2 regions of the Kribbella sp. NPDC050124 genome follow, and region 2 is predicted to be linked to the other one. Evidence: riboswitches for the same ligand, from Rfam matches in the RefSeq annotation. Region 2 holds a riboswitch; the other holds the start of a gene.

Region 1 (14,960 bases), on a different contig from region 2:
GTCCACCGACGAGGCGCAGGAGAAGGCCGGGATCGCGGTCGCGAAGTCGGTCCGGCTGGCGCTGTCGGGTGAGCTGGTCCCGGACGCGGTCAACGTCCAGGGCGGCGTGATCGCAGAAGACGTCCGGCCCGGCATCGCGCTGACCGAGAAGCTCGGCCGCATCTTCACCGCGCTGGCCGGCGGCGTCGCGCAGCAGCTCGACGTCGAGGTCCGCGGCGAGATCACCCAGTACGACGTGAAGGTGCTCGAGCTGGCCGCGCTGAAGGGCGTGTTCGCCGATGTGGTCGAGGACAACGTCTCGTACGTGAACGCGCCGCTGCTGGCCGCCGAGCGTGGCCTCGAGGTCCGGCTCGTCACCGACCACGACAGCCCGGAGCACCGCAACCTGATCACCCTGCGCGGCACCCTCGCCGACGGCGTGCAGGTCTCGGTCAGCGGCACGCTGGTCGGCGTCCGGCAGTCCGAGCGGCTGGTCGAGATCGACGGCTTCGACGTCGAGATCGAGCTGTCGGCGCACCTGGCCTTCCTCACCTACGAGGACCGGCCGGGCATCGTCGGCCAGATCGGCCGCATCCTCGGCGACGCGGACGTGAACATCGCCGGCATGCAGGTCAGCCGGGATCGCAAGGGCGGCAAGGCGCTGGTTGCGCTCGCCGTCGACTCCGCGATCCCGAGCGCCGTCCTGGACGACATCGCCACCGCCGTCCAGGCCGACACCGCCCGGACCGTGGACCTGGACGACTGATTCAAAAGAACGACTGCTTTACTAGGAGGTAGTCAGCCGCCCGCAGGCGCATGGCGGCTGATCAGGGCCCGAGTCCAATGACTCGGGCCCGCCTTCATTCTCAGCGGCGGGTCGCCAGCAGGACGGCGGCGTCCGGAGCGACCATCACCTCGACGGTGGTGAACCGCTGGTCCATCAGCCACTCCTGGCGCAGCGTGTCCACGCGGCCCTCGTACATCGGCGGCCACACGGCGGACGGCGTGAAGTCGTCGAGTACGACGAACCCGCCGGGCTCGACCACGTCCGCGATGATGTCGCGGGCGCCGATCTTCGCCTCGCGGGCGTCCACGAACAGCAGGGCGAACGGGCCACGCTCGAGGAGTGCGGTCCAGTCGGCCGAGACGACCTCGATCAGCTCGTCGTCGGCGAACAGCTCCGCCACCGCCTGCGCCAGCTGCGGATCGCTCTCCGCGGTGACGATCCTCGTCTGGTCGCCGACACCGCTGCGCAGCCAGGCTGAGCCGACGCCGCAGCCGGTCCCGAGCTCGCCGACGATGCCGGTCTTCGACGCTGCCAAAGTGGCGAGCAGCCGGCCGGTCTCGTTCCTGGTCGAGCTGACGAATCCACGCCGTCCGGAAAGGCTGAGGGCCGCCGACACCAGCCGCGGCAGTTCTGGAGGAGCACTCACCGGGTGAGAGTCGCACAGCATCGGTCCAGTCATTGCACCGACATCTCACATTCCGGGACAAGCTGCCCGCATAGTGGCGATTTAGTCGGACGTCAGAGTAAATTCGACGGCATCATGCCGCCCGCGACCGTCGGTTAGCTCCGGCGGTTGACGCGACCCTCGGAGTGCAGCATGTACGACATGTACCCAGCCAACTGGCCCGCGATCGACGGGCGGGAGCGCAAGGCGGCCAGGCGCCGCCGACCGGCCCGCCGTACCGTCGACTCCGCACCCGAGGTCAAGGCTGCTCAAGAAGCCATCAACCGCGTCTACAACGGAGAACCGAAGAAGTGACCGATCAGAAGACCTTCAGGCTGGCCGTCGTTCCCGGTGACGGGATCGGACCCGAGGTGACGACCGAGGCGCTGAAGGTGCTCGACGCGGTCGCCGCGCAGCACGGCGTGACGTTCGAGCGAACCGAGTACGACCTCGGCGCCCGGCGCTGGCACGCCACCGGCGAGACGCTGCCGGACGCCGAACTGGAGGCGATCCGCACCCACGACGCGATCCTGCTCGGCGCGATCGGCGACCCGACGGTGCCGTCCGGCGTCCTGGAGCGGAACCTGCTGCTGAAGCTGCGGTTCACCCTGGACCACTACGTCAACCTGCGCCCGTCCAAGATCTACCCGTCCGTCGGCTCCCCGCTGGCGAACCCGGGTGAGGTCGACTTCGTCGTCGTCCGCGAGGGCACCGAAGGCCCGTACACCGGCAACGGCGGCGCGCTCCGTGTCGGCACGCCGGCCGAGATCGCGACCGAGGTGTCGGTCAACACGGCGTACGGCGTCGAGCGGGTCGTCCGGGACGCGTTCGCCCGGGCCCAGGCGCGGCCGCGTAAGAAGCTCACGCTGGTGCACAAGAACAACGTGCTCGTGTACGCCGGCCACCTGTGGAAGCGGACCGTGGACGCGGTGGCGGCGGAGTTCCCGGAGATCGCGGTGGACTACCTGCACGTGGACGCGGCGACCATCTTCCTGGTCACCGACCCGGCCCGGTTCGACGTGATCGTCACCGACAACCTGTTCGGCGACATCATCACCGACCTGGCCGCCGCGATCAGCGGTGGCATCGGGCTGGCCGCGAGCGCCAACATCAACCCGGACCGGACCGCGCCGAGCATGTTCGAGCCGGTGCACGGCTCCGCTCCGGACATCGCCGGCCAGCAGAAGGCGGACCCGACCGCCGCGATCCTGTCCGCCGCGCTGCTGTGCGACCACCTCGGCCTGACCGAGGCCGCCGCGGCGATCGAGGCCGCCGTCACGGCCGACATCGAGGAGCGCACCGGAGCTGCCCGGACGACCGCCGAGATCGGCGACGCGATCGCCAAGCGGGCAGCAGGCTGAGGCTCGCATGACCACCTGCGCTAGAGGTACGGTGCGCTCATGAGCGCCGATCTGCAGTTCACCGTTGAGCCAACCACCCATGCGGCCAGCGACGACCAGCGCAGCGCGATCCTGGCGAACCCGGGATTCGGGCAACACTTCTCCGACCACATGGCGATCGCCACCTGGGACAAGGAGAACGGCTGGCACGACGCGAGGATCACCGCCTTCGGACCGCTGGAGCTGTCTCCGGCGACCGCGGTGTTCCACTACGCCCAGACCATCTTCGAAGGGATGAAGGCCTACCGGCATCCCGACGACTCGATCCACCTGTTCCGCCCCGAGGCCAACGCGGCCCGGTTCGCGCGGTCCGCGCACCGGCTCGCGCTCCCGGAGCTGCCCGAGGCGGCGTTCCTGGACTCGCTGCGCAAGCTGGTCGAGCTCGACCGGGCCTGGGTGCCCGGTGGTGGTGAGACGTCGCTCTACCTGCGGCCGTTCATGTTCGGCTCGGACCCGTTCCTCGGCGTCCGGCCGTCGGCCCAGGTCACCTACTGCGTGATCGCCTCGCCGGCCGGCTCGTACTTCGCGAACGGCGTCAAGCCGGTCCGGATCTGGCTGAGCGAGGAGTACACCCGGGCCGCCCCCGGCGGCACCGGCGCGGCCAAGACGGGCGGCAACTACGCGTCGTCACTGCTCGCCCAGGCCGAGGCCATCGAGCAGGGCTGCGACCAGGTCGCCTTCCTGGACGCGGTGGAGAAGAAGTGGGTCGAGGAGCTCGGCGGGATGAACCTGTACTTCGTCCTCGACGACAACTCCGTGGTCACCCCGGAGCTGTCCGGCACCATCCTCGAGGGCGTCACCCGGGACTCGATCCTGAAGCTGGTCACGGATCTCGGCCACCACGTCACCGAGCGCCGGATCTCGATCGACGAGTGGCGTGACGGCGCCGCCTCGGGCAAGATCCGCGAGGTCTTCGCCTGCGGCACGGCAGCGGTGATCACGCCGGTCGCGTCGCTGAAGTGGAAGGACGGCGAGGTGCAGGTGGCCGACGGCAACGGTGGCCCGACCACCGCCGCGGTCCGCAGCGCCCTCCTCGACGTCCAGTACGGCCGCGCCGCCGACCCCCACGGCTGGATGACCCGCGTCTGCTGATCCCTGCTTGTCTTGGCGACCCGCTCCTGGTTTCAGGAGCGGGTCTTTTCACAGCATCTTTCAGGGTCTGGGTCGTGGACTGGTGGTCGCTCTTCGTGGTCGGGGTTGGATAGGGTCGGGGCCCATGAGCAGCTTCCCGGACGACGTCGAGGCCTACTACGCGGAGCTCGCCGAGCGGCGCGGCTGGTCGCCCGAGACGGCGGCCGCGATCCGGTCCACCGTGCAGCTGATCCGGGATCTCGACCGCGGCACCGCCCCACGGACGTACGGCGCGCTCGCCGACGACAACGGCACCGACTGGCTGTACGAGGCGGTCTGGCACGAGCGTGAGTGGGTAGTGGTCCGCCAGCTCGGCGCCGCCGAGGACGGCACGCTCACCCGGTACTGGTGGCAGCGCCTCGAGGACGATGAGGGCATGCTCACAGACCAGGCCCTCGACCGCGACGAATGGGGCCTCCGCGCGCTCACCCGCGAGGACTTCTACACCGCCTGGGACGACCCGGGCTGGTCCCTCACCGCCTGATTCCTGAACTCTGGCGTACTCCGCAGTACTGAATGTTCGTGATTCGAGACGCTGCCGCCACCTGGCGGACATGTTGTGGCAGACTGCCGAATGTCATGAAGAACTGCCGGGGCATTATTCCCTAGGCGCGCTCAGCAAGCTGTACCTGAGCGCGCAGACCTCTCGCACCTTGCGGGAGGTTTTTTGTTTGCCCCCAACAGTCCAGCCGCGACCCCTCCGGAAGGCCGACCATGAGCATCTCGGACGAGTTCCACGTCTACGACACGACTCTGCGCGACGGCGCTCAGCAGGAGGGGCTGGCGCTGTCCGTGGCCGACAAGATCGCGATCGCGCAGCACCTGGACGACTTGGGGGTGGGGTTCATCGAGGGCGGCTGGCCGGGCGCGGTGCCGAAGGACACCGAGTTCTTCGAGCGCGCCCGTACCGAGCTGCACCTGCGCAACGCGACCTTCGCCGCCTTCGGTGCGACCCGCAAGCCCGAGTCCGTCGCGGCCGACGACCCGCAGGTCGCCGCGCTGCGTGACTCCGGCGCCCCGGTCGTCACACTCGTTGCCAAGAGCCACGATGCGCACGTCGAGCGCGCCTTGCGGACGACGCTCGACGAGAACCTCCGGATGGTCGCCGACACCGTGACGCATTTGCGGGACAACGGCCAGCGGGTCTTCCTCGACACCGAGCACTTCTTCGACGGCTACCGCGCCAACCGGGCCTACGCGCTCGAAGTAGTCCGAGTAGCGGCCGAGGCCGGCGCCGACGTGGTCGCGCTCTGCGACACCAACGGCGGGACGCTGCCTCGGGAGCTCCAGGACATCGTCCGCGACGTCCTCGAATCCACCGGCGCCCGGCTCGGCATCCACTGTCACAACGACGCCGGCTGCGCGGTGGCGAACTCGATCGCCGCCGTCGAAGCCGGCGTCACGCACGTCCAGGGCACGATCAACGGGTACGGCGAACGCACCGGCAACGCCGACCTGCTCGCGATCGTCGCCAACCTCGAGCTGAAGCGGGAGTTGGAGCTGCTCCCGCCCGGCAAGCTGGCCGAGTCGTTCCGGATCGCGCACGCGATCGCCGAAGTGACGAACGTGCCGCCGTCGACCCGGCAGCCGTACGTCGGTGTGTCCGCCTTCGCCCACAAGGCAGGGCTGCACGCCAGCGCCATCAAGGTGGATCCCGACCTCTACCAGCACACGGATCCCGCCCTGGTCGGCAACGACATGCGGATGCTCGTCTCGGAGATGGCCGGCCGGGCGAGTGTCGAGCTGAAGGGCCGCGAGCTCGGGTTCGACCTCGGCAACGACCGCGACCTGGTCAGCCGGGTGACCGAGCGGGTCAAGGAGATGGAGGCCCGCGGGTACACCTTCGAGGCCGCCGACGCGTCGTTCGAGCTGCTGCTCACCGAGGAGGTCACCGGTCAGCGAGCCAGCTTCTTCGACGTCGAGTCGTGGCGGGTGATCACCGAGTCGCGCGCCGACGGCGAGGCGGTGTCGGAGTCGACCGTGAAGCTGGTCGCCGGCGGCGAGCGGGAGATCGTCACCGGTGAGGGCAACGGCCCGGTGAACGCGCTCGACCACGCGCTGCGGACGGCGATCGAGCGCGCGTACCCGGTCGTGAACAAGTTCGAGCTCGTCGACTACAAGGTGCGCATCCTCGACCAGGGCCACGGGACGGACGCGGTGATCAGAGTCCTCATCGAGACCGCGGACGGCGAAGGCTCCTGGGTGACGGTCGGCGTCGGCCACAACATCGTCGAGGCGTCCTGGGAGGCCCTCGTCGACGGATTCACCTACGGTCTCCTGCGCCACAAGGAGGTCGCCCGGTGACTGTCCTGGCCGCACAGCAAACGCAGACCGTCTTCACCGCGACCGTCGTCGAGACGGGCGGTCTGCTCGCGCGCATCGCCGTACTCCTGAACCCGTACGACGTCCGCGAGCTCTCCCTCTCCCTCGACGACGGCCTGCTCCGGATCGTCGTCGAAGGCAACGGCTTCGACGCCAACCGCGTCGCCGCCCGCCTCGAAAAGATCATCGGCATCCTGGACGTCGACGTCACCGGGTGAATTAGGTCAGAAAGGTTTACTAATACCCGAGTCGTGGGTAGCTTCCTGTCGCCAACCGCCCACAGGAGGCAGTCATGACCCGTCTGCACCGCCCACTCCTCGTCACCCTGATCACCACATCGGTCGCCGCAGCCGCCCTCGTCGTACCGGCCGGTCGTGGTACCGCCGCACCACCACCAGAACCGCAACCGGCCGCGTTCACGCATCCCGGCGTGCTGGTCGACAAGGCTCAACTCGACTTCGCCCGGCAGCAGGTGCTGGCGGGTGCTCCGCCGCAGAAGGCGGCGTATGACGCGATGAGGGCGAGCACCTACGCCGCCTTGTCGTATACGCCGAAGCCGCGCGCCATCGTCGAGTGTGGCTCGAACTCGAACCCCAACAACGGCTGCTCCGACGAGCGCAATGACGCTCTCGCGGCGTACACGCACGCGTTGCAGTGGTACATCACCCGCGACGTCCAGTACGCCCGCAAGGCGATCGAAATCATGGACGCCTGGTCCGCGGTGCTGCAGGACCACACCAACTCGAACGCCCCGCTCCAGACCGGTTGGTCCGGCGCCTCGTTCTCCCGCGCCGGTGAGCTGATCAAGCACACGTACGGCGGCCCGTGGGCCCAGCGTGGCCGGTTCGAGCGGATGTTGCGCGACGTGTACCTGCCCGAGATCCGCGACGGTGCCGGGTGCAAGAACGGCAACTGGGAGCTGATCATGATGGACGCGGCGATCGGGATCGCCGTCTTCCTGGACGACCGGCCGGCGTTCGACAACGCGATCCAGATCTGGCGCGGGCGGGTGCCCGGGTACATCTACCAGAAGAGCGACGGCCCGTTGCCGAAGGCGCCGTCCACCTGCTCGTCGAAGGACACCCGCGAGGAGATCGTCGCCTACTGGCAGGGGCAGTCGACATTCACGGACGGGCTCGCGCAGGAGACCTGTCGCGACTTCGGCCACACCGGCTGGGGCCTCACCGCCGCAACCCACGTCGCCGAGACGGCGTGGCACCAGGGCGTCAACCTGTACGGCGAAGTCAACAAGCGACTCACCGACGGGTACTACTTCCACACCCGCCTGGAGACCGGCACCCCACCGCCGTCAAACCTCTGCGGCGGAACGGTGAAGCTGGGCCTGGGCGCAGTCACCGAGATCGTCTACAACCATTACCACAACCGCCTCGGCCAGCAGCTGCCCACAACCTTGCGCTACACCGAGTCCAAACGCCCCGCCGGCGCCAACTACTTCTTTGCGTGGGAGACGTTGACGCACGCCAACAACCCCCGCTGACCAGGATCCCCCGAGCCTTGGTGGGCTCGGGGGATCGCAGCGGTCAGTCCCAGGTCAGGCCGCTGGAGGATTGGTACTCGATCACGCGGGTTTCGAAGAAGTTCTTCTCCTTCTTCAGGTCCATCACCTCCGACATCCAGCCGAAGGGGTTTCGGGTCTCGCCGAAGATAGGGGACAGGCCGATCTGCTCGGCGCGGCGGTCGGTGATGAAGTGCATGTACTGCTCGCACAGCTCCGCGGTCAGCCCGAGCATCCCGTTCGGCATCGTCGCGCGCCCGTACGCCACCTCGAGCTCACACGCCTCGGTCAGCATCTGCCGCACCTCGGCCTGGAACGCTGACGTCCACAGGCGCGGGTTCTCCTGCTTGATCTGGTTGATGCAGTCGATGCCGAAGTTCAGGTGGATCGACTCGTCGCGCAAGATGTACTGGTACTGCTCGGCGATCCCGACCATCTTGTTCCGCCGGCCCAGCGACAGGATCTGCGCGAACCCGGTGTAGAACCACATCCCCTCGAACACCACGTAGAACGCGATCAGGTCCCGCAGGAACGCGGTGTCGGCTTCCGGCGTCCCGGTGCGGAAGTCCGGATCCTCCAGGTGCTGGGTGTACTTCAGCGCCCACGCGTCCTTGTCCGAGATCGACGGCACCTCCCGGTACATGTTGAACAACTCGCCCTCGTCCAGGCCGAGCGACGTACAGATGTACTGGAACGTGTGCGTGTGCACGCCTTCCTCGAACGCCTGGCGCAGCAGGTACTGCCGGCACTCGGGGTTGGTCAGCTGCCGGTAGACGGCCAGCACGATGTTGTTCGCGACCAGCGACTCCGCGGTGGCGAAGAAGCCGAGGTTGCGCTTCAGCATCAGCCGCTCGTCGTCGGTCAGGCCGTCGCGCGCCCCCGGTGGACGTCGCCAGAGTGCGATGTCGGCCTGCATGGACACCTCGGTCGGCATCCAGTGGTTGTTGCACCCGGCAAGGTACTTCTCCCAGGCCCACCGGTACTTCAACGGCAGCAGTTGGTTCACGTCCGCCCGTGCGTTGATCATCGCCTTGTCGTCGACGTGCACCCGGTCCGCGCCCACCGAGATCTCGCCCAATCCGGTGGTCACTGGCACGCCTCGCATTCCGGGTCGTCGATGGCGCACACGGCAACAGGTACGGCGTTCAGCCGCCCGTCGGTGCCTTGCAGAGTGGACTTCTCCACGTGAGTCGCTGACTGGGAACGCAGGTAATAAGTCGTCTTGAGGCCATGACGCCATGCCGACCGATAGAGCTCGTCCAGCGCCCGGCCGGACGGCGCGGCCATGTAGAGGTTGAGCGACTGCGCCTGGTCGATCCACTTCTGCCGCCGCGACGCCGCCTGCACCAGCCACCGCGGCTCGATCTCGAACGCGGTCGCGTACAGCTCGCGCAGGTCGGCCGGGATCCGCTCGATCCCGGCCAGGATGCCGTCGTGGTACTTCAGGTCCGACACCATCACCTGGTCCCACAGCCCGCGCGCCTTCAGGTCGGCGACCAGGTACGGGTTGGCCACCGTGAACTCGCCGGACATGTTCGACTTCACGAACAGGTTGCTGTACGCCGGCTCGATCGACTGGCTCACCCCGCAGATGTTGGAGATCGTCGCGGTCGGCGCGATCGCCATCACGTTGGAGTTGCGCATCCCGTCCCGCAGCACCTTCGCCCGGAGCGCGTTCCAGTCGAGGTGTTTGCTCTCGTCAACGATCACGTCACCGTCGCGGGCGCTCCGCAGCAGCGCGATCGAGTCGATCGGCAGCACCCCCTGACTCCAGAGCGAACCGTCGTACGTTGAGTAGCGGCCGCGCTCGGCGGCGAGGTCGCTGGAGGCCTCGATCGCGTGGTAGCTGATCTGCTCCATCGAGGTGTCGGCGAAGGCGACGGCGGCGTCGGAGGAGTACGGAATCCGCAGCCGGAACAGCGCGTCGGCGAACCCCATCAGGCCGAGGCCGACCGGGCGGTGCCGCTGGTTCGCGCGCTCGGACTCCGGCGTGGTGTAGAAGTTCACGTCGATGACGTTGTCGAGCATCCGGACCGCGGTCTTCACCGTGTCGCGCAGCAGGTCGGCGTCGAGCCCGTCGCCGGCGAGATGCGCGACCAGGTTGACCGAACCGAGGTTGCAGACCGCGGTCTCGTCGACGGTGGTGTTGAGGGTGATCTCGGTGCACAGGTTCGACGAGTGGACCACGCCGTCGTGCTGCTGCGGCGACCGCACGTTGCAGGCGTCCTTGAAGGTGATCCACGGGTGCCCGGTTTCGAAGAGCACGGTCAGCATCCGGCGCCACAGCTCGACCGCCCGGACCCGGCGGAACACCTTGATCTCGCCACGGTCCGCCGCTTCCTCGTATCCGCGGTACGCCGCGGCGAACGCAGCGCCGTACAGATCATGGAGGTCGGGCACCTCGTCGGGGGAGAACAGCGTCCACTGGCCGTCCGCCTCGACGCGCTGCATGAACAGGTCAGGCACCCAGTTCGCCGTGTTCATGTCGTGGGTCCGGCGGCGCTCGTCGCCGGTGTTCTTGCGCAGGTCGAGGAACTCCTCGAGATCGATGTGCCAGGTCTCCAGGTAGGCACACACCGCGCCTTTGCGCTTCCCGCCCTGGTTGACCGCGACTGCGGTGTCGTTGGCGATCTTCAGGAACGGTACGACGCCCTGCGACTCACCGTTGGTCCCGCGGATCTTGGCCCCGATGCCGCGAACCGGGGTCCAGTCGTTGCCGAGGCCGCCGGAGTACTTGGCGAGCAGGGCGTTGTTGCGGATCTTGGTGAAGATGCCGCCCAGGTCGTCTTGGACCGTGGTGAGGAAGCAGGATGAGAGCTGCGGCCGGGTCGTGCCGGAGTTGAACAGCGTCGGCGTGGACGACATGAACCGGAACGAGCTGAGCAGCTCGTAGAACTCGATCGCCCGCCCCTCCCGGTCGTCCTCGCGCAGCGCCATCCCCATCGCGACCCGCAGGAAGAAGGCCTGCGGCAGCTCGTACCGGACTTTGTCGATGTGCAGCAGGTAGCGGTCGTAGAGGGTCTGCAGGCCGAGGAACGCGAAGTCCAGATCCCGCTCGGGCTTGATCGCGGCCGCGAGCCTGGTCAGGTCGAAGCTCGCGAGCTCCGGGTCGAGCTGACCCGCCTCGATCCCGGTCCGGACGTACTCGGGGAAGTACGCCGGGTACGCCGTGGTCATGTCGGCCTGGCTCGCCTGCCGCGGCTCACCGTGGACCCGGCCGAGCGTCTCGCGGCGGATCTGGTCCAGCAGTAGGCGGGAGGCGGCGAAGCTGTACTGCGGCTCGGTCTCGACGTACGACCGGGCGGCCATCACCAGCGCGAGCTCGACCTCGTGCTGGGCGATGCCGTCGTAGCAGGAGCCGAGCGTCTCGTCGAGGATCAGCTGGGCATCGACCGAGTCGAGGCCGTCGGCAGCCTCGGCGACGATCACGCGCAGCCGGTCGAGGTCGAGCGGCGCCACGCTGCCGTCGGCGGCTCGCACGGTGATGGCCGGCTTCTCGGTGACGCCGGACGGGTCGGCAGGCGTGCGAGCGCGGGTGCGCTCCTCTCGGTAGAGGACGTAGGCGCGGGCGACCTGGTGCTCGCCGGCGCGCATCAGCGCCAGCTCGACCTGGTCCTGGACATCCTCGACCTGGACCGTACGGCGGATGTCGCCACGGCTGGTGAGCGCGTCGACGACCCGGCCGGTCAGGTCGGTCACCAGGTCGCGGACCCGGTGCGTGGCGCCCGCGTCGGTGCCCTCGACGGCGAGGAACGCCTTGGTCATGGCGATAGCGATCTTGGACTGGTCGAACGGCGTACTGCTGCCGTCGCGACGCACGACGGTCAGCTCGACCGACCGGGTCGGCTGGTCAGCCGTCGGTCGTGATGCGGAAGTGAGGGTCACAGAAGCTCTTTCCACGCGAGTTCGGAGGGCCTGGACTCGCGGGCGGGGAGCATGACGGGACAGGCAGCACCGGCCGGGACTGCGCCTGTCACGCCCTGCGACCCGCCCTCGAGGTCTCGGACCGCGCGCACCGGCGGTGCACGCGCCGGTGGCAGGTACTCGGACTTGCGGAAGGCTTCCGCTCACCGTTGCGGGGCAGCTCCGGAGTCGCACCGGATTCCCCTGTTGCCTCGGAGTCACCCACATCTTGTGGTGTTGATGCCTCCAAACCACCAGCAGCAGTGATGCTAGGGGGAGGCTCCGACATTTTGTGGCACCGCCACGCCGCGTGTCGCACATCTTGTGGTCCCCACCGCTCCGCGTCTCAGGCCGCCGCCGCGTAGAGGTCCTGCAGCGTCATGATCTCCGAGCCGTGGTGGATCAGCTCTCGATTGAGACGCAGTACGACGTGGCCGAAAGGCTCGGCGGCGTCGAGCTCGGTCGCCTGGCTGAGGCCGACCGTCATCACCTGCTCCTCGTCCAGCGCGGCGACCGAGTCACGCCAGGCCTCGACCCAGTGCGTCAGCCAGGCCACGGCGTCGCGGGCGTTCCCGTGCAGTGTGATGTCGGCACGTCCTTGCCGGCGCTCGCCGAAGGTCCACTCCCAGCGCTCGAAGAACATCTCGGTCAGGTGCGCGATCAGCCAGGCGATCGTGCGCGGCCCACGATGATCCGGCTCGTCCGGCCACTGCGCGACCCAGTCGCCGGACCCGAGCGATCGGAACCGGCCGGCGTAGTGCCGCCGGACGACGGTCAGCGCCTCGCCGCTCGGCTGCCAGAAGTACTGCTCGTCGGTCAGTTCCGCGAGCCGGCCGGACAACACCATCCAGCTGAAGCCGAGCTGCCCGCGGACCATCGCCATCGCCGATGGGCGGTACAGGATGTCCCATTCGAACGGCTCCGGCATCACGGTTCCTCACGCTCCCGATCGGATTTTGCGGCAAGATCGAACATGTGTTCGAATTGTTGCCCGAACGGGAGGAGAAAGTCAATGAGCGCGGTGTGTCGGTTCTGGCCTCGACGGCACGGGTCTGCTAGGCGGTTCGATGCGGGTATCGGCTGCCGGGCTGGCGAAACGCCGCTCCAGCAAGGTGAAGGCCTCGATCAGTTCGGGGGCCTCGTAGACGCGGTTGCGGCGGCCGTCGGTGACCTCCCGCAGGATGCGGGCTTCGACCAGCCGGGCGAGCGCCTGGTTGGCGGCCTGTTGCGACCGGTCGATCAGCTGGGCCGCGCCGGCCAGGGTGAGCACCGGGGCGGCGGGCAGCGTCTCGATCAACAACTCCACGGCCGAGCCGGCCCGCACAGGTGCGGCGCGTTCTCGCCAGGCGGCCTTGAGGTCGGCCGCCGTTCGCTCGAAGCGAGCGGCCTCCGCGGTGGCGTGGGTGCACGCGGCGGCGAACATCAGCAGCCACTGGTTGGCTGCCGTGCGGGCCCGTGGCGTGGTCGGCTTGCCAACATGCCGGAAGGCGGTGAGCGCCTCGATGTACTGCGTCGCGTGGGTCGCGAGCGACAGCGACACCGGCGGGACCGTCCGCTCGACCAGTCCTTCCGCGCGCAGGATCAGGTGGATCAGTGCGCGCCCGGTCCGTCCGTTGCCATCGGCAAAAGGATGGACAGTCTCGAACTGTGCGTGCGCGATCGCGGTCTTCGCCAGCACCGGCAGGCGGGACTCACGGACGAACGCCATCAGGTCGGCGAGCAACTCCGGGATCAGCTGCGCCGGCGGCGGGACGTAGTACGCCTCGGCGGGGGAGCGGCCGCCGATCCAGTTCTGCAGGTACCTGACCTCGCCGCCGAGTTCCGGCGTCGGCGAGTGCGCCATCAGTCGTCGGTGGGCTTCCATCAGGTGCTCGACCTCGAGCTTGTCGCCGGCCTGCACGGACTCGGTCACCCAGGTCATCGCGTCCACCGCGCCGAGCACTTCCTCGGCGGTCACGTCACGCTGTCGCTCCCGCAGTACCTCGGCCTTCAGCAGGCGTCGTGCGCCGACGACCAGTCCCTCGATCTGCGAGGAGCCGACCGCCTCGGCCCGCAGCAGCAGTCGCGCCAACGCCTCGCTGTTCGTCAGTACGGCGGCCGTCGCGTCCAGCCGGGCGAGATCCCCGGCCGCGTCCTCCAAGGCGGCCAGCACCTCGTCGCTCAAGTCGAACGTCCGCCCGACCAGGGGATCGGGGAAGTACAGCTCGTACGACCCGCCCAGCCGCTCTGCCCGGGTGAACCCGTCGGGGTGCCCAGGCCACCGATGCAACTCCACCCGCGCCATGACTATGTCCCTTCCGTGTTCAAGCTTACTCCATAACCTTGAACAAGGTGCCGAGGAGGTGAAGGAGAGTGAGACCGAATCGTGATTACTCAGCGTTGCAATCCGGGGTAGAGTCACGCGGAGTGACGCGCCGGGGGAACAGCCGAGAGGCTGCGGCGCCGCCACGTCTGACCGTTTTCCGAGGGGGGAATCGTGACGCAGTACCCGCAGAAGCAGCATGCCCACTTCCAGCCGCCACCGCCGTACCAGCAGCCGCCGAAGAAGAAGCACACGGTCCGGAACGTCTTTCTCGTTCTGCTGGCCTTGAGCTTCCTCGGCCTCGGTGGCTGTGTGGCCTTCGTCGCCTCGGCCGGCGACGAGATCGCGAAGAGCGTGGAGGAGTCGACGGCGCGCATCGAACCGCAGGAAGTCACTGTGGGGAAGGCATTTTCGATCGGCAAGCACCAGACGCTGGCCGGTTGGACGGTGACCAGCCAGGCCGAGATGTTCTCGGTCACCGGCAAGGTGAAGAACATCAGCGACACCACCTCGACCGCCTTCCTGCACTTCAAGTTCCTCAGCAAGACCGGCGAGGTGCTGGGCAACGTCCAGTGCAACAGCAGCGACCTGGAGCCGGGCCAGACCCAGGTGCTGAACTGCGTTCCGGACGGGCGGTTCAGCAGGGCGTACGTGAAGGTCACCGCCGAAGCGACGTTCTGACGACGGGGGTGTGCCCCGCCGTCCGGCGGGGCCCACGTCATGACTGTGAGTGAGTACGTCCGATGAGTATGAGCGCGGACGTATGGACCTGGGCTTGGGCAGACTGGGCCGTGGCTGAACGTCAGAGGACGGAGGGGTCAGTGAGCCTGGACGCGGAGACTCGGGAAATGGTGGCGGCCAACGAGGCGGACTGGGACGCGCGGGCGCCGTTGCACGCGGCCAGCCAGTTCTACAGCCAGCCGGCGGAGTACTGGTTCGCGGACTACGAGTGGGAG
Region 2 (14,960 bases):
GCCGGGTTCCTGCGCGACACGATCCTGCTGACCGGCGACGAGTTCGATCCGCCCCAGGCCCTTCCGGCGTACGGCGTCCGCGGAGACTTCGTCGAGGACGAGCGGCCGGTCGTCGGCATCGTCTACTACCGCGCGCACGAGATCTCCGGGAACACCGCGTTCGTCGACGCACTGGCCGCCGCAGTCTCGAACGCGGGCGCGCAGCCGCTGCCGGTGTACTGCGGCACGCTCCGCGGACTGGATCCGGCCAGCACCGAGAACGCCGGTCTGTTCGAGCTCCTGCGGAAGTGTGACGTGCTGGTCACCACTCTGCTCGCCGCCGGTGGGTCCGTCGCGGCGGACGCGAGTGCAGGCGGCGCGGACGACGCGTGGGACGCGGGTGCGCTCGCGTCACTCGACATCCCGCTGATCCAAGGCCTCGCGCTGACCTCGACACGTGAGCAGTGGGAGGCGAGCGACGCGGCGGTGAGCCCGCTGGACGCGGCGACCCAGGTGGCGATCCCGGAGTTCGACGGGCGGCTGATCACGATCCCGTTCTCGTTCAAGTCGTACGGCGAGAACGGTCTGGCCCGGTATGCGCCGGATCCGGAGCGCTGTGATCGGCTCGCCGGGATCGCGGTCGCTCATGCGCGGCTCCGGCACGTCCCGATCGCGGAGAAGCGGCTCGCTCTGGTGTTGTCGTCGTACCCGACGAAGCACGCGCGGATCGGGAACGCGGTCGGTCTGGACACTCCGGCGTCCGCGGTCGTGCTGCTGGGTCAGCTCCAGGAGGCCGGGTACGACCTCGGCGGGCTCGACGTGAGCGAGCTGGAAGGTGACGGGCTGATTCACCGGCTGATCGCGGCCGGCGGGCACGACGTCGACTGGCTGACCGACGAGCAGTTGGCGAACGCGGTCGCCAAGGTCCCGCTGGCGACGTACCAGCAGTGGTTCGGCCGGGTCCCGACGTCGTTGCAGGACGCAATGACCGAGGCCTGGGGAGCGCCGCCGGGGGAGTTGTACGTCACCGAATCCGGTGAGATCGCGCTGGCGGCGTTGCGGTTCGGGAACGTCGTCCTGATGATCCAGCCGCCGCGTGGGTTCGGCGAGAACCCGGTGGCGATCTACCACGACCCGGACATGGCTCCGTCGCACCACTACCTGGCGGCGTACCGCTGGCTGGAGGCCTCGACGGACGAGGGTGGCTTCGGCGCGCATGCCGTCGTACATCTGGGCAAGCACGGGACGCTGGAGTGGCTGCCCGGCAAGGGCATCGGGATGGCGGCCGACTGCGCGCCGGACGCCGTACTCGGGAACCTGCCGATGGTCTACCCGTTCATCGTCAACGACCCCGGCGAGGGGACGCAGGCGAAGCGGCGGGCGCACGCGACCGTCGTCGACCACCTCGTGCCGCCGATGGCGCGGGCCGAGACGTACGGCGACATGGCCAAGCTGGAGTACCTGCTCGACGAGTACGCGACCGTGCAGGCGCTGGATCCGGAGAAGGTGCCGACCCTGCGGGCCCAGATCTGGACGCTGATCCAGGCGGCGCAGTTGCACCACGACCTGCACACCTCGGAGAAGCCCGAGGACGACGACTTCGACGAGTTCGTGCTGCACCTCGACGGCTACCTGTGCGAGATCAAGGACGTGCAGATCCGCGACGGGCTGCACGTGCTCGGCGGTGCGCCGACGGGCGAGGCGCGGATCAACCTGGTGCTCGCCGTCCTGCGTGCTCGACAGCTGTGGGGTGGCTCCTACTCGATCTCTGGTCTGCGTACGGCGCTCGGCGAGAGCTTCGGCGTGTCCGAAGCCGACCTGCTGGCGGACCCCGGCAAGGCAGTTGATCTCGCCGACCTTGCGACGCTGGCCGATCTGCCCGCGGTGACCGCCGCGGACGGTGTCGACCTGCTCGAGGCGGTCGCGCGGAAGCTCGTCGTCGGGATGGACACGCTGAGCTGGGACGCCGCCAAGGTCCCGGTGGTCGTCGCCGAGGTCATCGGCCGGTCGTCCGCCGGCGTCGAGGCGTCCCTGACGTTCGCCGCGACGGAGGTGGTCCCGCGGCTCGCGCGGACCGGTGACGAGTTGACCAACGTCCTGCGTGCGCTGGACGGCCGCTTCGTCGAAGCCGGTCCGTCGGGATCGCCGACCCGCGGTCTGGTCAACGTGCTGCCGACCGGCCGCAACTTCTACGCGGTCGACCCGAAGGCGATCCCGAGCCGCAACGCGTGGGACGTCGGCGTCGCGCTGGCCGACTCGCTGCTCAACCGGCACAAGAACGAGACGGGGGAGTGGCCGCGGTCGGTCGGCCTGACTGTGTGGGGTACGTCGGCGATGCGCACCCAGGGCGACGACCTCGCCGAGGTGCTGTGGCTGCTCGGCTGCCGCCCGGTCTGGGACGACGCGTCCCGCCGGGTCACCGGCTTCGAGGCGGTCCCGCTCGACGAGCTCGGCCGCCCGCGGATCGACGTCACGATCCGGATCTCCGGCTTCTTCCGGGACGCCTTCCCGCACGTCGTCGCGCTGCTGGACGAGGCGGTCCGCACGGTCGCCGCACTGGACGAACCGGCGTCCGACAACTACCTTCGCGCGCACGTGGACGCTGATGTTGCGGAAGGCAATGACCTGCGGTCGGCCACCGCCCGGGTCTTCGGCTCCAAGCCCGGCTCGTACGGCGCCGGCCTGCTGCCGCTCGTGGACGCGCGGAACTGGCGCACCGACGCGGAACTCGCCGAGGTGTACGCCGTCTGGGGTGGGTACGCCTACGGCAAGGACCTCGACGGCGTCGAGGCCCGCGGGTCGATGGAGCGCGCCTACGCCCGGATCCAGGTGGCGGCGAAGAACGCGGACACCCGCGAGCACGACATCATGGACTCCGACGACTACTTCCAGTACCACGGCGGCATGATCGCGATGGTCCGCCACCTCACCGGCTCGAACCCGAAGGCGTACGTCGGCGACTCCGCCGTACCGGCGCAGGTCAAGACGCGGACGCTCGAGGAGGAGACCAAGCGGGTGTTCCGGGCCCGGGTGGTGAACCCGCGGTGGATGGCGGCGATGCGGCGGCACGGCTACAAGGGCGCGTTCGAGATGGCCGCCACGGTGGACTACCTGTTCGGGTACGACGCGACCGCCGGGGTGGTCGACGACTGGATGTACGAGACGCTGACCTCTTCCTACGTCGCCGACCCGGAGATGGCCGAGTTCTTCCGCAAGTCGAATCCGTGGGCGCGGCACGGTATCGCGGAGCGCTTGCTCGAGGCGGCGCAGCGCGGTCTGTGGTCGAAGCCGTCCGCCGAAGCACTCGAAACGCTACGCAGCGCAGTCCTTGAGACGGAGGGTGACATCGAGGACCGCGGCTGATTGGGTAGAGGCATGGCGCCGGAGACCCTGAGAGTCCTGATCACCAACGACGACGGTTACCAGGCTCCGGGCATCCGGGCCCTCGCTCCCGCGATCGCCGAGCTCGGGTACGACGTACTGGTCGTGGCGCCGCTGGACGACCAGAGTGGCGTCGGCTCGGCGCGCGCCGGGATGGTCGGCCGCCCGATCCGGACCGCCGTCGAGGAAGAGGGCGGTATCAGCTACCACGGCATCGACGGCACGCCGGCCCTCGCGGTGACGCTGGCGTCGGTCGGGGCCTTCGGGGCCGTGCCGGATCTGGTCGTGTCGGGGATCAACCGCGGCCACAACATCGGCGTACCGATCTTCCACTCCGGCACCGTGGCCGCGGCCCTGACCGCAGCCGCGCAGGGGCTGTCGGCGGTTGCCGTGAGCATCGATTCCGAAGACCCCGCGCACTGGGGCACCGCGGGAGCAGTCGCCGCCGAGGCGCTCACCTGGATCGTGCCCGAGCCCGCCGGGACGGTGCTGACCATCAACGTGCCGGACCGCCCGATCGACCAGTTGGCCGGCGTCCAGCACGCTTCGCTGGCGCCGATCAAGCGGTCCCGGATCACCGGTGCGACCGCGCCGACCGGCGAACCGATGATCGAGCTCGAACCACCGGCCGCGAACCCGGTCCCCGGCTCGGACGAGGCCCTCCTCGCCGCCGGGTACGTCGCGGTGACCCCGATCATCGGAATCCGCGAGGTCAAGGACGACGCAGCCGCCATCGCCTTGGCGAAGCGACTCTCCAGCTATCGCTGAAACCGTTCCCGGTGAGTACGGCCCGTACTCACCGGCCGGATGGTCGATCGGCAGCCTACCGTTGCACCCAGCAACGACCACCGCAGGTACGGCGCGATCAGCGAGCAGCATCCCGCGATATGCCGTACCCGACTGACCTTCAGCCTCAGTGAGTATGCAGCAGAAAGCCGCCCCGACGGATTTCACTTCTCGCCTTGTGAATAAGAGATTCAAGGCACTTCCGAGTTGGTATCAAGTCTGAGTGTGCCATAGAATCGAGCACATGTTCGAAGGAGATCTCACCACCCTCGCGACCGCCGACCTGCTCGAATCGGCCGCCGCGCACCGCGCCGAGGCCAACCGCCTCGACGCCCGCCTCCTCGAACACGCCCAGCTCTACGCCGACCACCACCACCCCGACGCCTGCACACCCCACCCCACCCGGCACCCCCGCGACGGCCGCGAACGCGCCGTCGTCCTGGGCGGCGACGGCTGCCCGGAGATCGCCGAGTTCGCCGCGGCCGAGTTCGGCGCGGTGCTCGGGATCTCGCCGGGCGCGGCCGCCGACTTCATCGGCCAGGCGCTGGCCCTGCGGCACCGCCTGCCCTTCACCTGGGCCCGTGTCCAGGCCGGTGAGGCGACCCCGTGGCGGGCCCGCAAGATCGCCACCGCCTGCCTGGACCTGCCGCTCGAGGCCGCCGGTGCCGTGGACCGCCGGGTCGCGAAGGTGGTCGACACGCTCACGCCCGGCCGGCTGGACAAGATCGTCGAGGCCGCGAAGAAGCACGCCGACCCCGACGCGGCCCGGGCCAAGGCCGAGGAGAAGGCCCGCGAACGCGGCGTCTACCTGGGCCGCTCCGACGAGCACGGCACCAAGAAGATCTACATCCGTACCGCGACCGGTGCCGCGATCCGGTTCGATGCCCGCCTCACCAGCATCGCCGAAGCCCTGAAGATCCTCGGTGACACCGCCTCCCTGCAGCGCCGCCGCGCCGACGCGGTCGGCATCATCGCCGACCCCCGCTACACCGAAGAACTCCTCCACCAAGCCCACCAACTACTGGCCAGCACCCCACCCGCCGTGGACCCCGACCGCGCCCCAGCCGGCACGCGAGAGCGCGCTCCAGGGCACCCTGGGCGTGCACCCGGTGGCGACGACCGCGGCGGCTGGGCCGGTGATGAGGGGCTGCTGGCGGACTGGGGTGAGCCGGGGCTGGGGGACGAGGCTGATCGGGATGCGCCGTACCCCGGTGACAGCGAGCTGCCCGATCCGCTCGACGCGCCGTACGGCGAGGTGGTGGAGCCGTTCGAACCGGGGCTGCGCCTCGACGACACGGACGGGGAGCCGATGGACGCCGCGGCGCGGCGGGTGCTGGAGGCCCGGCTCGCACAGATCCGGCGGGACGCGTACGCCGACCCAGGCTCGGGCCGGGCGGCGCGGCCCGGGCAGACCGAGGTCTACGTGCACCTCACCGACCACACCCTCGCCACCGGCACCGGGGTACTGCGCGCCGAAACCATCGGCCCGCTGCTCGCGACCCAGCTCGCCGAACTGATCGGGCACGGCCCCTACACCGTCAAGCCGGTCATCGATCTCAACGACGCCGTCAGCGTCGACGCCTACGAGATCCCCGACCGGATCCGCGAACGCACCCGGCTCACCCACCCGGTCGAACTGTTCCCCTACGGCTCCCGCGAAACCCACCCAGCCATGGACCTCGACCACATCCAGCCCTACGACCCCCTCGGCCCACCCGGCCAAACCAGCACCAGCAACCTCGTCCCGCTGCGCCGGTTCCCACACCGGGTCAAGACCCATGGCCGCTGGCAGGTCCGCCGCCTCGACCCCCGAACGCTGGAATGGACCAGCCCGCACGGCTTCGCCTTCCACATCGACCCGACCGGCACTCACCGAGCACCGCAACCATCTGACGCCTGCCAGGCATCAGATCCTGCACGGGAATGACAGGCCAGCCGGTTTCCAGATCGCAACTTACGCTCGCTGGAACCGGAGGGGGGCTGGTGCCGGCGCGGGTTCGGGGCCGGAGCGCTGCGGAGACGGCGGCGCTGCTGGCGTTGAATTGCAGCCGAGGCGTGCGCGGGAGGTGATCCACGCGTTCAACGAACAGGGTCCCGCGGCGTTGAAGCCTGACAGGGCTGGTCGAGTTCGTGGCCGAACGCAAGAGCGTTCGCGGGCCGCCCTGCGAAGCCTCTCCGGCAGCGCACCACGCCCGCCGGGTGTGAACCTCGTCGCTGAGGAACGTCGTGGCTTGTGCCATGATCGGGCGGACGGGTGTGGAGGAACACCGGTGACCGGCTGTGGCCGGGAGTCCGGGGCGGTCCCGCCACTGTGACCGGGGTGACCCGGGAGCCAGGACATCTGCACGCCGTCCGCCGGTTCGCGATGTCCGCGGTACGGCGTACCAATTGCCGAAGCGGGCGTGGACACCCGCTCGACGAAGGGACCCCGCCGATGCGGCCTGCAGTTCAGAGCTTCCCGTTCACCGCGGTCGTGGGGATGGAGGATCTGCAGCTCGCGCTGGTGCTGTCCGCGGTCTCCCCGGCGATCGGCGGCGTGCTGATCCGCGGTGAGAAGGGTACGGCGAAGTCGACTGCCGTCCGCGCGCTCACCGAGGTCCTGCCGCCGGTGGACGTCGTACCCGGCTGCCGCTTCTCCTGCGACCCCGATCACCCCGAGCCGACCTGTCCGGAAGGCGCGCATCACAACGAGCGTGCCGTTCGTGCGGCTCGGCTGGTTGAGTTGCCTGTTGGCGCTACCGAGGATCGCGTGCTCGGGTCCCTGCATCTTGAGCGGGCGCTGGCGGAGGGCGTCACGGCGTACGAGCCTGGGCTGCTCGCCGCGGCGCACCGCGGGCTGTTGTACGTCGATGAGGTCAACCTGCTGCACGACCACCTGGTCGACGTCCTGCTCGACGCCGCCGCGATGGGCCGCGCGACCGTCGAGCGCGACGGTGTGTCGGTCACGCACCCCGCGCGGTTCGTGTTGGTCGGCACCATGAATCCGGAGGAGGGTGAGCTCCGGCCGCAGCTGCTCGACCGCTTCGGGCTGACCGTCGATGTGGTCGCCAGTCGCGATCCCGCCGTACGCGTCGAGGTGATGCGCGCCCGGCTCGCGTACGAGGCCGACCCAGACGCCTTCATTGCGAAGTACGACGGGGCGCAGCGTGAGCTGGCGGAGCGCATCGTGAAGGCGCGGGCCCTGCTGTCCGAGGTGATCCTGACCGACTCCGCGCTGCGCCAGATCGCCGAGATCTGCGCGTCCTTCGACGTCGACGGGATGCGCGCCGACCTCGTCACCGCGCGTACGGCGGTCGCCCACGCAGCCTGGTCCGGCCGGACAGTCGTCGAGGTGGACGACGTACGGGCGGCCGCGAAGCTCGCGCTGCCGCACCGCCGGCGCCGCAACCCCTTCGACGCGCCCGGCCTGGACGAGGAGCAGCTCGAAGAAGCGATCAGCAACAGCACGCCACCGCCGGACCCCGACGACGACCCGGACGGCGGACCGGACGACACCGGCGGCCCAGGCGGCGGGATGGATCCCGCCGACCCGGATGGCGGCAGCTCCAGTGACGCGTCCGACCGGGCCGACGCGTCCGACCGAGCCGACCGGGCCGGCGTAGGCCCGGCTGAGCACGAGGCGAAGGGCAGTGGCCGCGGCTCAGCGCCGGTCGGGGAGGTTGTGGGGAGTTCTGAGCCGTTCAAGGCCCGCCTGTTGAGCGTGCAGTCGCCCGGTGCGGGAGTCGCGGGCCGACGGTCGCGGGCGATCACCGAGGTGGGTCGCGTGGTGGGCGACCGTCCGCGCATCGGCAGGGAGTCAGGCCGACCGCACCTGCTGGCGACCATCCGATCCGCGGCGCCCCATCAGCAGGCCCGCGGACGCACCGGCGCAGGGCTCACCGTGCGAGCAACCGACGTACGGCTGGCGGTCCGGGAGGGGCGCGAGGGCAACCTCGTCCTGTTCTGCGTCGACGCGTCCGGCTCGATGGGTACGAAGAAGCGCATGGGCGAGGTGAAGACCGCGATCGTCTCCCTCCTGCTGGACGCCTACCAGCGCCGCGACACGGTCGGCCTCGTCACCTTCGCCGGCGCCACAGCCACGGTCGCGCTGCCTCCCACGGGCAGCGTCGAGACCGCCGTACGGCGCCTTGAAAGCCTGCCAACCGGTGGTCGCACCCCACTCGCCGAAGGCTTGCTACAAGCAGCAGAGGTGCTCCGGATCGCAGCCATCCGGGACCCGCGTCGGCGCCCACTGCTGGTGCTTGTCACCGACGGCCGCGCGACCCAGGGCGACAACGCCTTCGCGCGCGCCAAGCAGGCCGCCGGATGGCTCGCCCAGCAAGGAATCGCCGCTGTGGTCGTCGACTGCGAACCGCGCCGCGGCGTACGACTCGGACTCGCCGCTGAGCTGGCCAACGAGCTCGCCGCGGAGTACCTCGACCTCGGAGAAGTTGCCGCTGGCAACCTCATCCGCACGGTCACCGAGCGGAGGGCGGCCTGATGCCGAAGGGGCAGCCCACCGTAGTACCGCGGGACGGCCTGACCACCCGGCAGCGCCGGAACCGGCCATTGCTGATGGTGCACACCGGGGAAATGAAGGGGAAGTCCACGGCCGCGTTCGGGATGGCGCTGCGGGGCTGGAACCAGGGCTGGAGCATCGGCGTGTTCCAGTTCGTGAAGAGCGCGAAGTGGAAGGTCGGCGAGGAGAGCGCCTTCAAGGCCCTCGGCCAGGTGCACGAGACGACCGGTCAGGGTGGTCCGGTCGAGTGGCACAAGATGGGTGAGGGCTGGAGTTGGTCGCGCAAGGCCGGCACCGAGGAGGATCACGCCGCCGACGCGCTCGAGGGCTGGCGGGAGATTCAGCGCCGGATCCAGACCGAGACGCACGACCTCTACGTGCTGGACGAGTTCACGTACCCGATGAAGTGGGGCTGGGTCGACATCGACGAGGTCGTCGACACCATGGTCAACCGTCCGGGGCACCAGTACGTCGTCATCACCGGACGGAACGCCGACCAGCGGCTGCTCGACGCCGCCGACCTGGTCACCGAGATGACCAAGGTCAAGCACCCGATGGACGCCGGCCAGAAGGGCCAGAAGGGCATCGAGTGGTGATCCCACGGCTGGTGGTCGCCGCGCCCGCCTCGGGCGCGGGGAAGACGACGGTCGCGGTCGGCCTGATGGCGGCGCTGCGGCGGGCCGGGCACACGGTCGCGGGTTTCAAGGTCGGTCCCGACTACATCGATCCGGGCTTCCACGCGGTCGCGACCGGACGCCCGGGGCGCAACCTCGACCCGATGCTGCAGGGGGAGGAGCGGGTCGCCCCGCTGTTCGCGCACGGTGCCGCCGGCGCCGATCTGGCCGTGGTCGAAGGCGTGATGGGCCTGTACGACGGCGCCCTCGGAACCGAGGGGTACGCCTCGACTGCACACGTCTCGAAGTTGCTGAAAGCACCCGTCGTCCTGGTCGTCGACGCCTCCGCCGCCGGTCGCAGTGTCGGGGCCGTCGTCAACGGGTTCGTCGCCTTCGACACCGAGGTGCGCATCGTCGGGGTGATCCTCAACAAGGTCGGATCGGATCGCCACGAGGCCGAGGTCCGGGCCGGTGTCGCCCCGACCGGCGTACCGGTTCTCGGCGTACTGCGACGGGACACGCGCCTCACCGTGCCGAGTCGTCACCTGGGCCTGGTCCCGGCCAATGAGCAGCGTGAGCAGGCGTCCGCCGCGGTCGAGGCAGCCGCCGAACTGGTCCGTCAAGGCGTAGATCTCGAGGCCTTCGTCGCGGCGGCCCGGGCCGCCACGCACCTGGAGACAGCGGCCTGGGATCCAACCAACGAAGTCGCGGAGGCGGAAGCGGCGGAGGCGGGGGCGAGGCGGCCGGTTGTGGCGGTGGCTGGGGGGCCGGTGTTCTCGTTCCGGTATACCGAGACGGCTGAGCTGCTCGTTGCCGCCTGCGCTGAGGTCGTGACGTTCGACCCGTTGTCCGATCCGTTGCCCGAAGCAACGGCGGCGCTGTACCTCGGTGGCGGCTTCCCCGAGCTCCACGCCGAGGCCCTGTCCGCCAATGAGAAGCTCCGCCGCCAGGTGGCAAGCGAGGTCGCAGCCGGCCTACCGGTGATCGCCGAATGCGCCGGCCTGCTCTACCTGTCCCGCGAGCTCGACGGCCACCCCATGACCGGCGTCCTCCCCGCGACCGGCCGGATGACCGGCAGCCTGACCCTCGGCTACCGTACGGCGATCGCCGCAACCACGACCGCGTTCTTCGATGAAGGCCGACGCGTCCGGGGCCACGAGTTCCACCGCACCACGGTCGACCTGGACACCGAGGTCGACCCAGCCTGGTACCTCCCGGGCGGCGTCGAGGGAATCGCTCGGCCCCGAGTCCACGCGTCGTACCTGCACCTGCACTGGACCGCGATGCCCGATGTGCCTGCTCGCCTGGTCGCAGCGGCCCGCGTCCACGCAGGGCTGGCGAAGTGAACCTCGTCGTAGGCATCGGCCTGCGGTCCGGTACGTCGTACCGCGAACTGCGGGACCTGGTCGACGCGGCATTGGCCGCAGCAGGTGGGGGAGACGTGCGCACGGTGGTCACCGTCGACGGCAAGGAGACCGAACCAGGCCTGCAGAGGTTGGCCGCGTCGCTCAACGCCGTCCTGCAGACCGCGTCGGCCGACGAGCTCGCGCGCCAATCGGTGCCGACACCGAGCCAGCAAGTAGCGAGACTCAGAGGTACGCCGAGTGTCGCCGAGGCAGCCGTCGTCCTGACCGGTGCCGAGCTGCTGGTCACCAAGCGCCGCTCGATCAACGCCACCGCAGCGGTTGGCCGGCTGCATGCTGCACCCGGCTATCCACCAACTGAGCGTGAGGTCGTGCACCGGGTCCTGGCCGAGCGCCGCGACGTACGGCGAGGCTTCGTCGACAAGCCGATCGCGGACGAGGTCCTGATGCGCGTGCTCGAGTCCGCACACCGTGCGCCCAGTGTGGGGCTCAGCCAGCCCTGGGACTTCCTGCTGATCCGCGACCTCGCCACTCGCCGCAAGGTCCACGACCTCGCCACCGCCCAGCGGGACGCGTTCGCCGCCTCGCTGCCTCCGGACCGGCGCCAGGCGTTCGACGGCCTGAAGATCGAGGCCATCCTCGACACCCCGCTGAACATCGCGGTGACCTGTGACCCCGGTCGCGGCGGCAGGCACGTGCTGGGCCGCCACGCGGACCCGCGGACGACCTGGTTCTCGGCGGCCATCGCGATCCAGAACCTCTGGCTTGCCGCGCGTGCCGAGGGCCTCGGCGTTGGCTGGGTGTCCTTCTTCGAGCCAGGCGAGGTCGCGGCGGTGCTGAACCTGCCCGCACACATCGAACTCGTCGGCTACCTCTGTGTCGGGCATGTGGAGCAGTTTGCGCCCGCACCCGAGTTGGTGCGGAGCGGCTGGGCTGCACGGCGTCCGCTTGCCTGGGCGGTGCACCACGAGGAGTGGGGTCGGCGTAGTTCGTCGCCAGAGGACGACGCTGCACAGGCCAGTGGGGAGGCCGTGGCCGTCGGCATGCAGCGGGTGCGCTTGGTGATCGACGGTGACCCTGAGGAGCACCTGGGTGAGCCCGACGTGCTCGTCGTACTGCTGGGACCCGACAGACCCTTGGCGGACTTCGGAGTGCTCTGGCGGCCCGCTCGGACACCAGTGGAGGCCGTAGAGCTCGGTGTCGAGGTCGCACGGGACCTGGCGCTGCAGGGGGTCGGGCAACTCGCCGTACAGGTAGTAGAAGAGTCCGAGCGTGCAGATGCCTTCGTCCGTGGGCTGCGGGCGGGTGCAAGAGCCTGCGGGGTGAAAGACTTTCAAGCATGACAGTTCCACCACAGGGTCAAGCCGCCATGTACGTGCCCGCGTTCTCGATGAAGCAGCGGATCACGATGATGGCGAACAAGTACGAGCTGATCGCCACCGACCCGGACGGCTCGGACGGGCAGCTGCTGGCGTTCGCGCAGCAGAAGCGGATGGCCTTCAAAGAGCAGGTCACCTTCTACAGCGACGACACCAAGTCGCAGCCGGTGTTCTCGTTCAAGGCGCGCAAGGCGATCGACCTGGGCTCCGGGTACGACGTCTTCGACGCGAACGGCCGGCCGATCGGCTGGTTCAAGAAGGAGTTCGGCAAGAGCCTGCTGCGCTCGAGCTGGCAGCTGGCGTCGGACGGCCTGGAGGCGGACGGCACCGAGCGCAACCAGACCGTCGCGCTGGTCCGCCGGATCTGGGAGTTCGTCCCGTTCGTCGGCGAGATCCCGCTGCCGTTCATCTTCCACTTCGACTACACCGACCGCGCCACCGGTCAGCCGGTGCTTTCGGTCGAGCGGAAGGTCTCGGTGCGTGACCGGTACCGGATCAGCGTGCAGGACCCGCGCCTGGACTTCCGGGTGGCCGCGGCGATGACGGTGGCGCTGGACGCGCTCCAGAGCCGCTGACATCAACCGAGCGCAGTACGCCGTCCCTCCGGCGTACTGCGCTCGTCGTATCCGGCCCTCACTCTTTTGGGTGAACAGCCCCTGAGACCACTTGGTTCCACGTTGTCACGGTGCGAGTCTTGAGACATGGGGATAGCGCAACGCAGTCGACGGTGGTTCGTACCGGTCACGGCAGTCGCGGTGGTCGCGGGGGTGGGCACGCTCGGTCCGGTGGTTGCGGACGCGTCACCCAACCTGCCCGACATCACCGCGCAGGAGCTGCTGACCAAGGTCCAGACCGCCAAGGTCGACGGCCTGAGCGGGACTGTCCGGTCCGCCGCGGACCTCGGCCTGCCCGCGCTGCCCGGTGTCGAGGGCGGCAACCAGATGCCCGACCTGCTGAGCGGTGAGCACACCGCCCGGGTCGCCTTCGCCAGCCCGAACAAGGCACGCGTCTCCGTGCTCGACAACATGGCCGAGCGGGTCTGGACGACCGACGGCAAGACGGCCTGGGCCTACGACTCCTCCGAGCGCGAGGCGGTCAAGCTGACGCTGCCGGAGCGCGCCCAGCAGCCGAAGAAGACACCGGTCCGGCCGGAGTCCTACGACCCGTCCGCGGTCGCCAAGCAGTTCCTGGCCGCGATCGACCCGACCACCAAGGTCGAGGTGAGCGGGACGCAGGAGGTCGCCGGCCGCGACGCCTACAAGCTGCGCCTGCTGCCGAAGACCGACAAGTCCACGGTCGGCTCGGTCACGCTGGCGATCGACGCGAAGAACTGGGTGCCGCTCGAGGTGACCGTGATGCCGAAGACCGGGGACGACCCGGCGGTGCAACTCGGCTTCTCCTCGGTGTCGTTCGACGTACCGGCGGCGAGCACGTTCACCTTCACCCCGCCGCAGGGCGTGAAGGTGAAGGAGGAGAAGGTCCCGGCGTGGAAGGGCCCGAAGGCGGCCAAGCCGAAGGCGCCGGCCGGCGACAAGCCGACCGTGATCGGCGAGGGCTGGGAGAGCGTGGTCGCGTTCCGTGACGTCGACATCAACCGCTCCGGTCCGGTCGGCCAGTTGCTCGCGAACGCCCGGACGGTCGAAGGCTCCTGGGGCACGGGCAAGATCCTGACCAGCAAGATGGTCAACGCGCTGATCACCGACGACGGCCGCGTCCTGGTCGGCCTGGTCAGCCCGGACACCCTGGTCGCCGCCGCACCGAAGGCTCCACGCTAACCGTGACAGGTCCCGCCTCGTCACCACCGGTGGTGACCAAGGGGCTGACCAAGCGGTTCCGGGGCGGGCAGGTCGCGGTCGACGCGATCGACCTGGAGGTGCCCGCCGGGAGTGTGTTCGGCTTCCTCGGGCCGAACGGGTCCGGGAAGACGACGACCATCCGGATGCTGCTCGGGCTCATCGCGCCGACGGCGGGCTCGGTCGAGCTGCTGGGGGAGTCGATGCCGAAGGCCCAGCTCCGGGTGCTGCCGCGGGTCGGCGCGCTGGTCGAAGGGCCGGCGTTCTACCCGTTCTGGAGCGGGCAGGCGAACCTGCTCCGCTTCGACGCCGCGGACCGGACGGCCGACCCGACGACGCGGAAGGCGCGGGCAGGTCTGGCGCTCGAGCGCGTCGGGCTGTCGAACGCGGCGAACAAGAAGGTGCGCGCCTACTCGCTCGGCATGCGGCAGCGGCTGGCGATCGCGGTCGCGCTGATGCAGCGCCGCGACCTGCTGGTCCTCGACGAGCCGACCAACGGCCTCGATCCGCAGGGCACCCGCGAGGTCCGGCACCTGATCCAGGAGCTCGCGAGTGACGGCACCACGATCTTCACCTCGACCCACCTGCTGGCCGAGGTCGAGCAGGTCTGCACGCATGCCGCCGTGATGAGCCGCGGCCGGATCGTCCGCCAGTCCACGGTCGCCGACCTGCGCGCCGAGCTTCGTCCCCGGCTGGTGGTCCGTACGCCGGATCTCGGTCAGGCCGCCGAGACGCTGAAGAGCCTCGGTGTCACCGACCTGAAGACCACCGCCGAGACCGTCGAGGGTGACGCCGGTGAGCTGCCGATCGACAAGTTCGCCGCCGCGCTGGTCGCCGCCGACGTCCGCATCCACGGCTTCGGCCTGGAGCGCCCCAGCCTCGAGGACGCCTTCGTGGCGCTGACCGGGGAGGGCTTCGATGTCGCCGAGTGAAACCGCGCCTTCGGGCCGGGACGCCGCCGGCACGGCCGTGTCGCCGAGTGGGACCGCGCCCTCGAGCCGGGACGCCGCCGGCACGGCTGTCACCGAGACGGTGAACGTCGGCCGGCCGAGTGCAGGCAGGCACACCCTCGCGCTGTTCAGCTCCGAGCTGCACTTGGTCTTCGGGCGCGCCCGGACCTGGGTGCTGCTGGCGGTGCTCGCCGCGGTCCCGGTGATGATCGGGGT

What was found. A riboswitch is a leader RNA that binds a small molecule or an ion and turns the genes downstream of it on or off. The one in region 2 is predicted to bind cobalamin.
Region 1: linked by a shared signal. The riboswitch ahead of ACIBL3_RS27780 (ribonucleoside-diphosphate reductase subunit alpha) and the one ahead of ACIBL3_RS08585 (putative cobaltochelatase) in region 2 are both predicted to bind cobalamin.

What each region holds. Positions count from the first base shown of each region.
Region 1 is NZ_JBITJU010000013.1:162,448-177,407, forward strand. Features, by position in the region: gene serA (phosphoglycerate dehydrogenase) at 1-745, shown strand, start outside; gene ACIBL3_RS27735 (O-methyltransferase) at 846-1,412, opposite strand; gene ACIBL3_RS27740 (hypothetical protein) at 1,584-1,745, shown strand; gene ACIBL3_RS27745 (3-isopropylmalate dehydrogenase) at 1,742-2,791, shown strand; gene ACIBL3_RS27750 (branched-chain amino acid aminotransferase) at 2,831-3,922, shown strand; gene ACIBL3_RS27755 (hypothetical protein) at 4,047-4,445, shown strand; gene cimA (citramalate synthase) at 4,676-6,265, shown strand; gene ACIBL3_RS27765 (hypothetical protein) at 6,262-6,501, shown strand; gene ACIBL3_RS27770 (alginate lyase family protein) at 6,576-7,781, shown strand; gene ACIBL3_RS27775 (ribonucleotide-diphosphate reductase subunit beta) at 7,825-8,904, opposite strand; gene ACIBL3_RS27780 (ribonucleoside-diphosphate reductase subunit alpha) at 8,886-11,684, opposite strand; cobalamin riboswitch at 11,817-11,943, opposite strand; gene ACIBL3_RS27785 (DinB family protein) at 12,049-12,630, opposite strand; gene ACIBL3_RS27790 (Fic family protein) at 12,712-13,986, opposite strand; gene ACIBL3_RS27795 (FxLYD domain-containing protein) at 14,179-14,685, shown strand; gene ACIBL3_RS27800 (class I SAM-dependent methyltransferase) at 14,826-14,960, shown strand, end outside.
Region 2 is NZ_JBITJU010000002.1:360,844-375,803, forward strand. Features, by position in the region: gene cobN (cobaltochelatase subunit CobN) at 1-3,342, shown strand, start outside; gene surE (5'/3'-nucleotidase SurE) at 3,355-4,128, shown strand; gene ACIBL3_RS08580 (DUF222 domain-containing protein) at 4,391-6,073, shown strand; cobalamin riboswitch at 6,361-6,510, shown strand; gene ACIBL3_RS08585 (putative cobaltochelatase) at 6,581-8,626, shown strand; gene cobO (cob(I)yrinic acid a,c-diamide adenosyltransferase) at 8,626-9,240, shown strand; gene ACIBL3_RS08595 (cobyrinate a,c-diamide synthase) at 9,234-10,604, shown strand; gene bluB (5,6-dimethylbenzimidazole synthase) at 10,601-11,965, shown strand; gene ACIBL3_RS08605 (hypothetical protein) at 11,962-12,576, shown strand; gene ACIBL3_RS08610 (outer membrane lipoprotein carrier protein LolA) at 12,703-13,776, shown strand; gene ACIBL3_RS08615 (ATP-binding cassette domain-containing protein) at 13,779-14,726, shown strand; gene ACIBL3_RS08620 (ABC transporter permease) at 14,713-14,960, shown strand, end outside.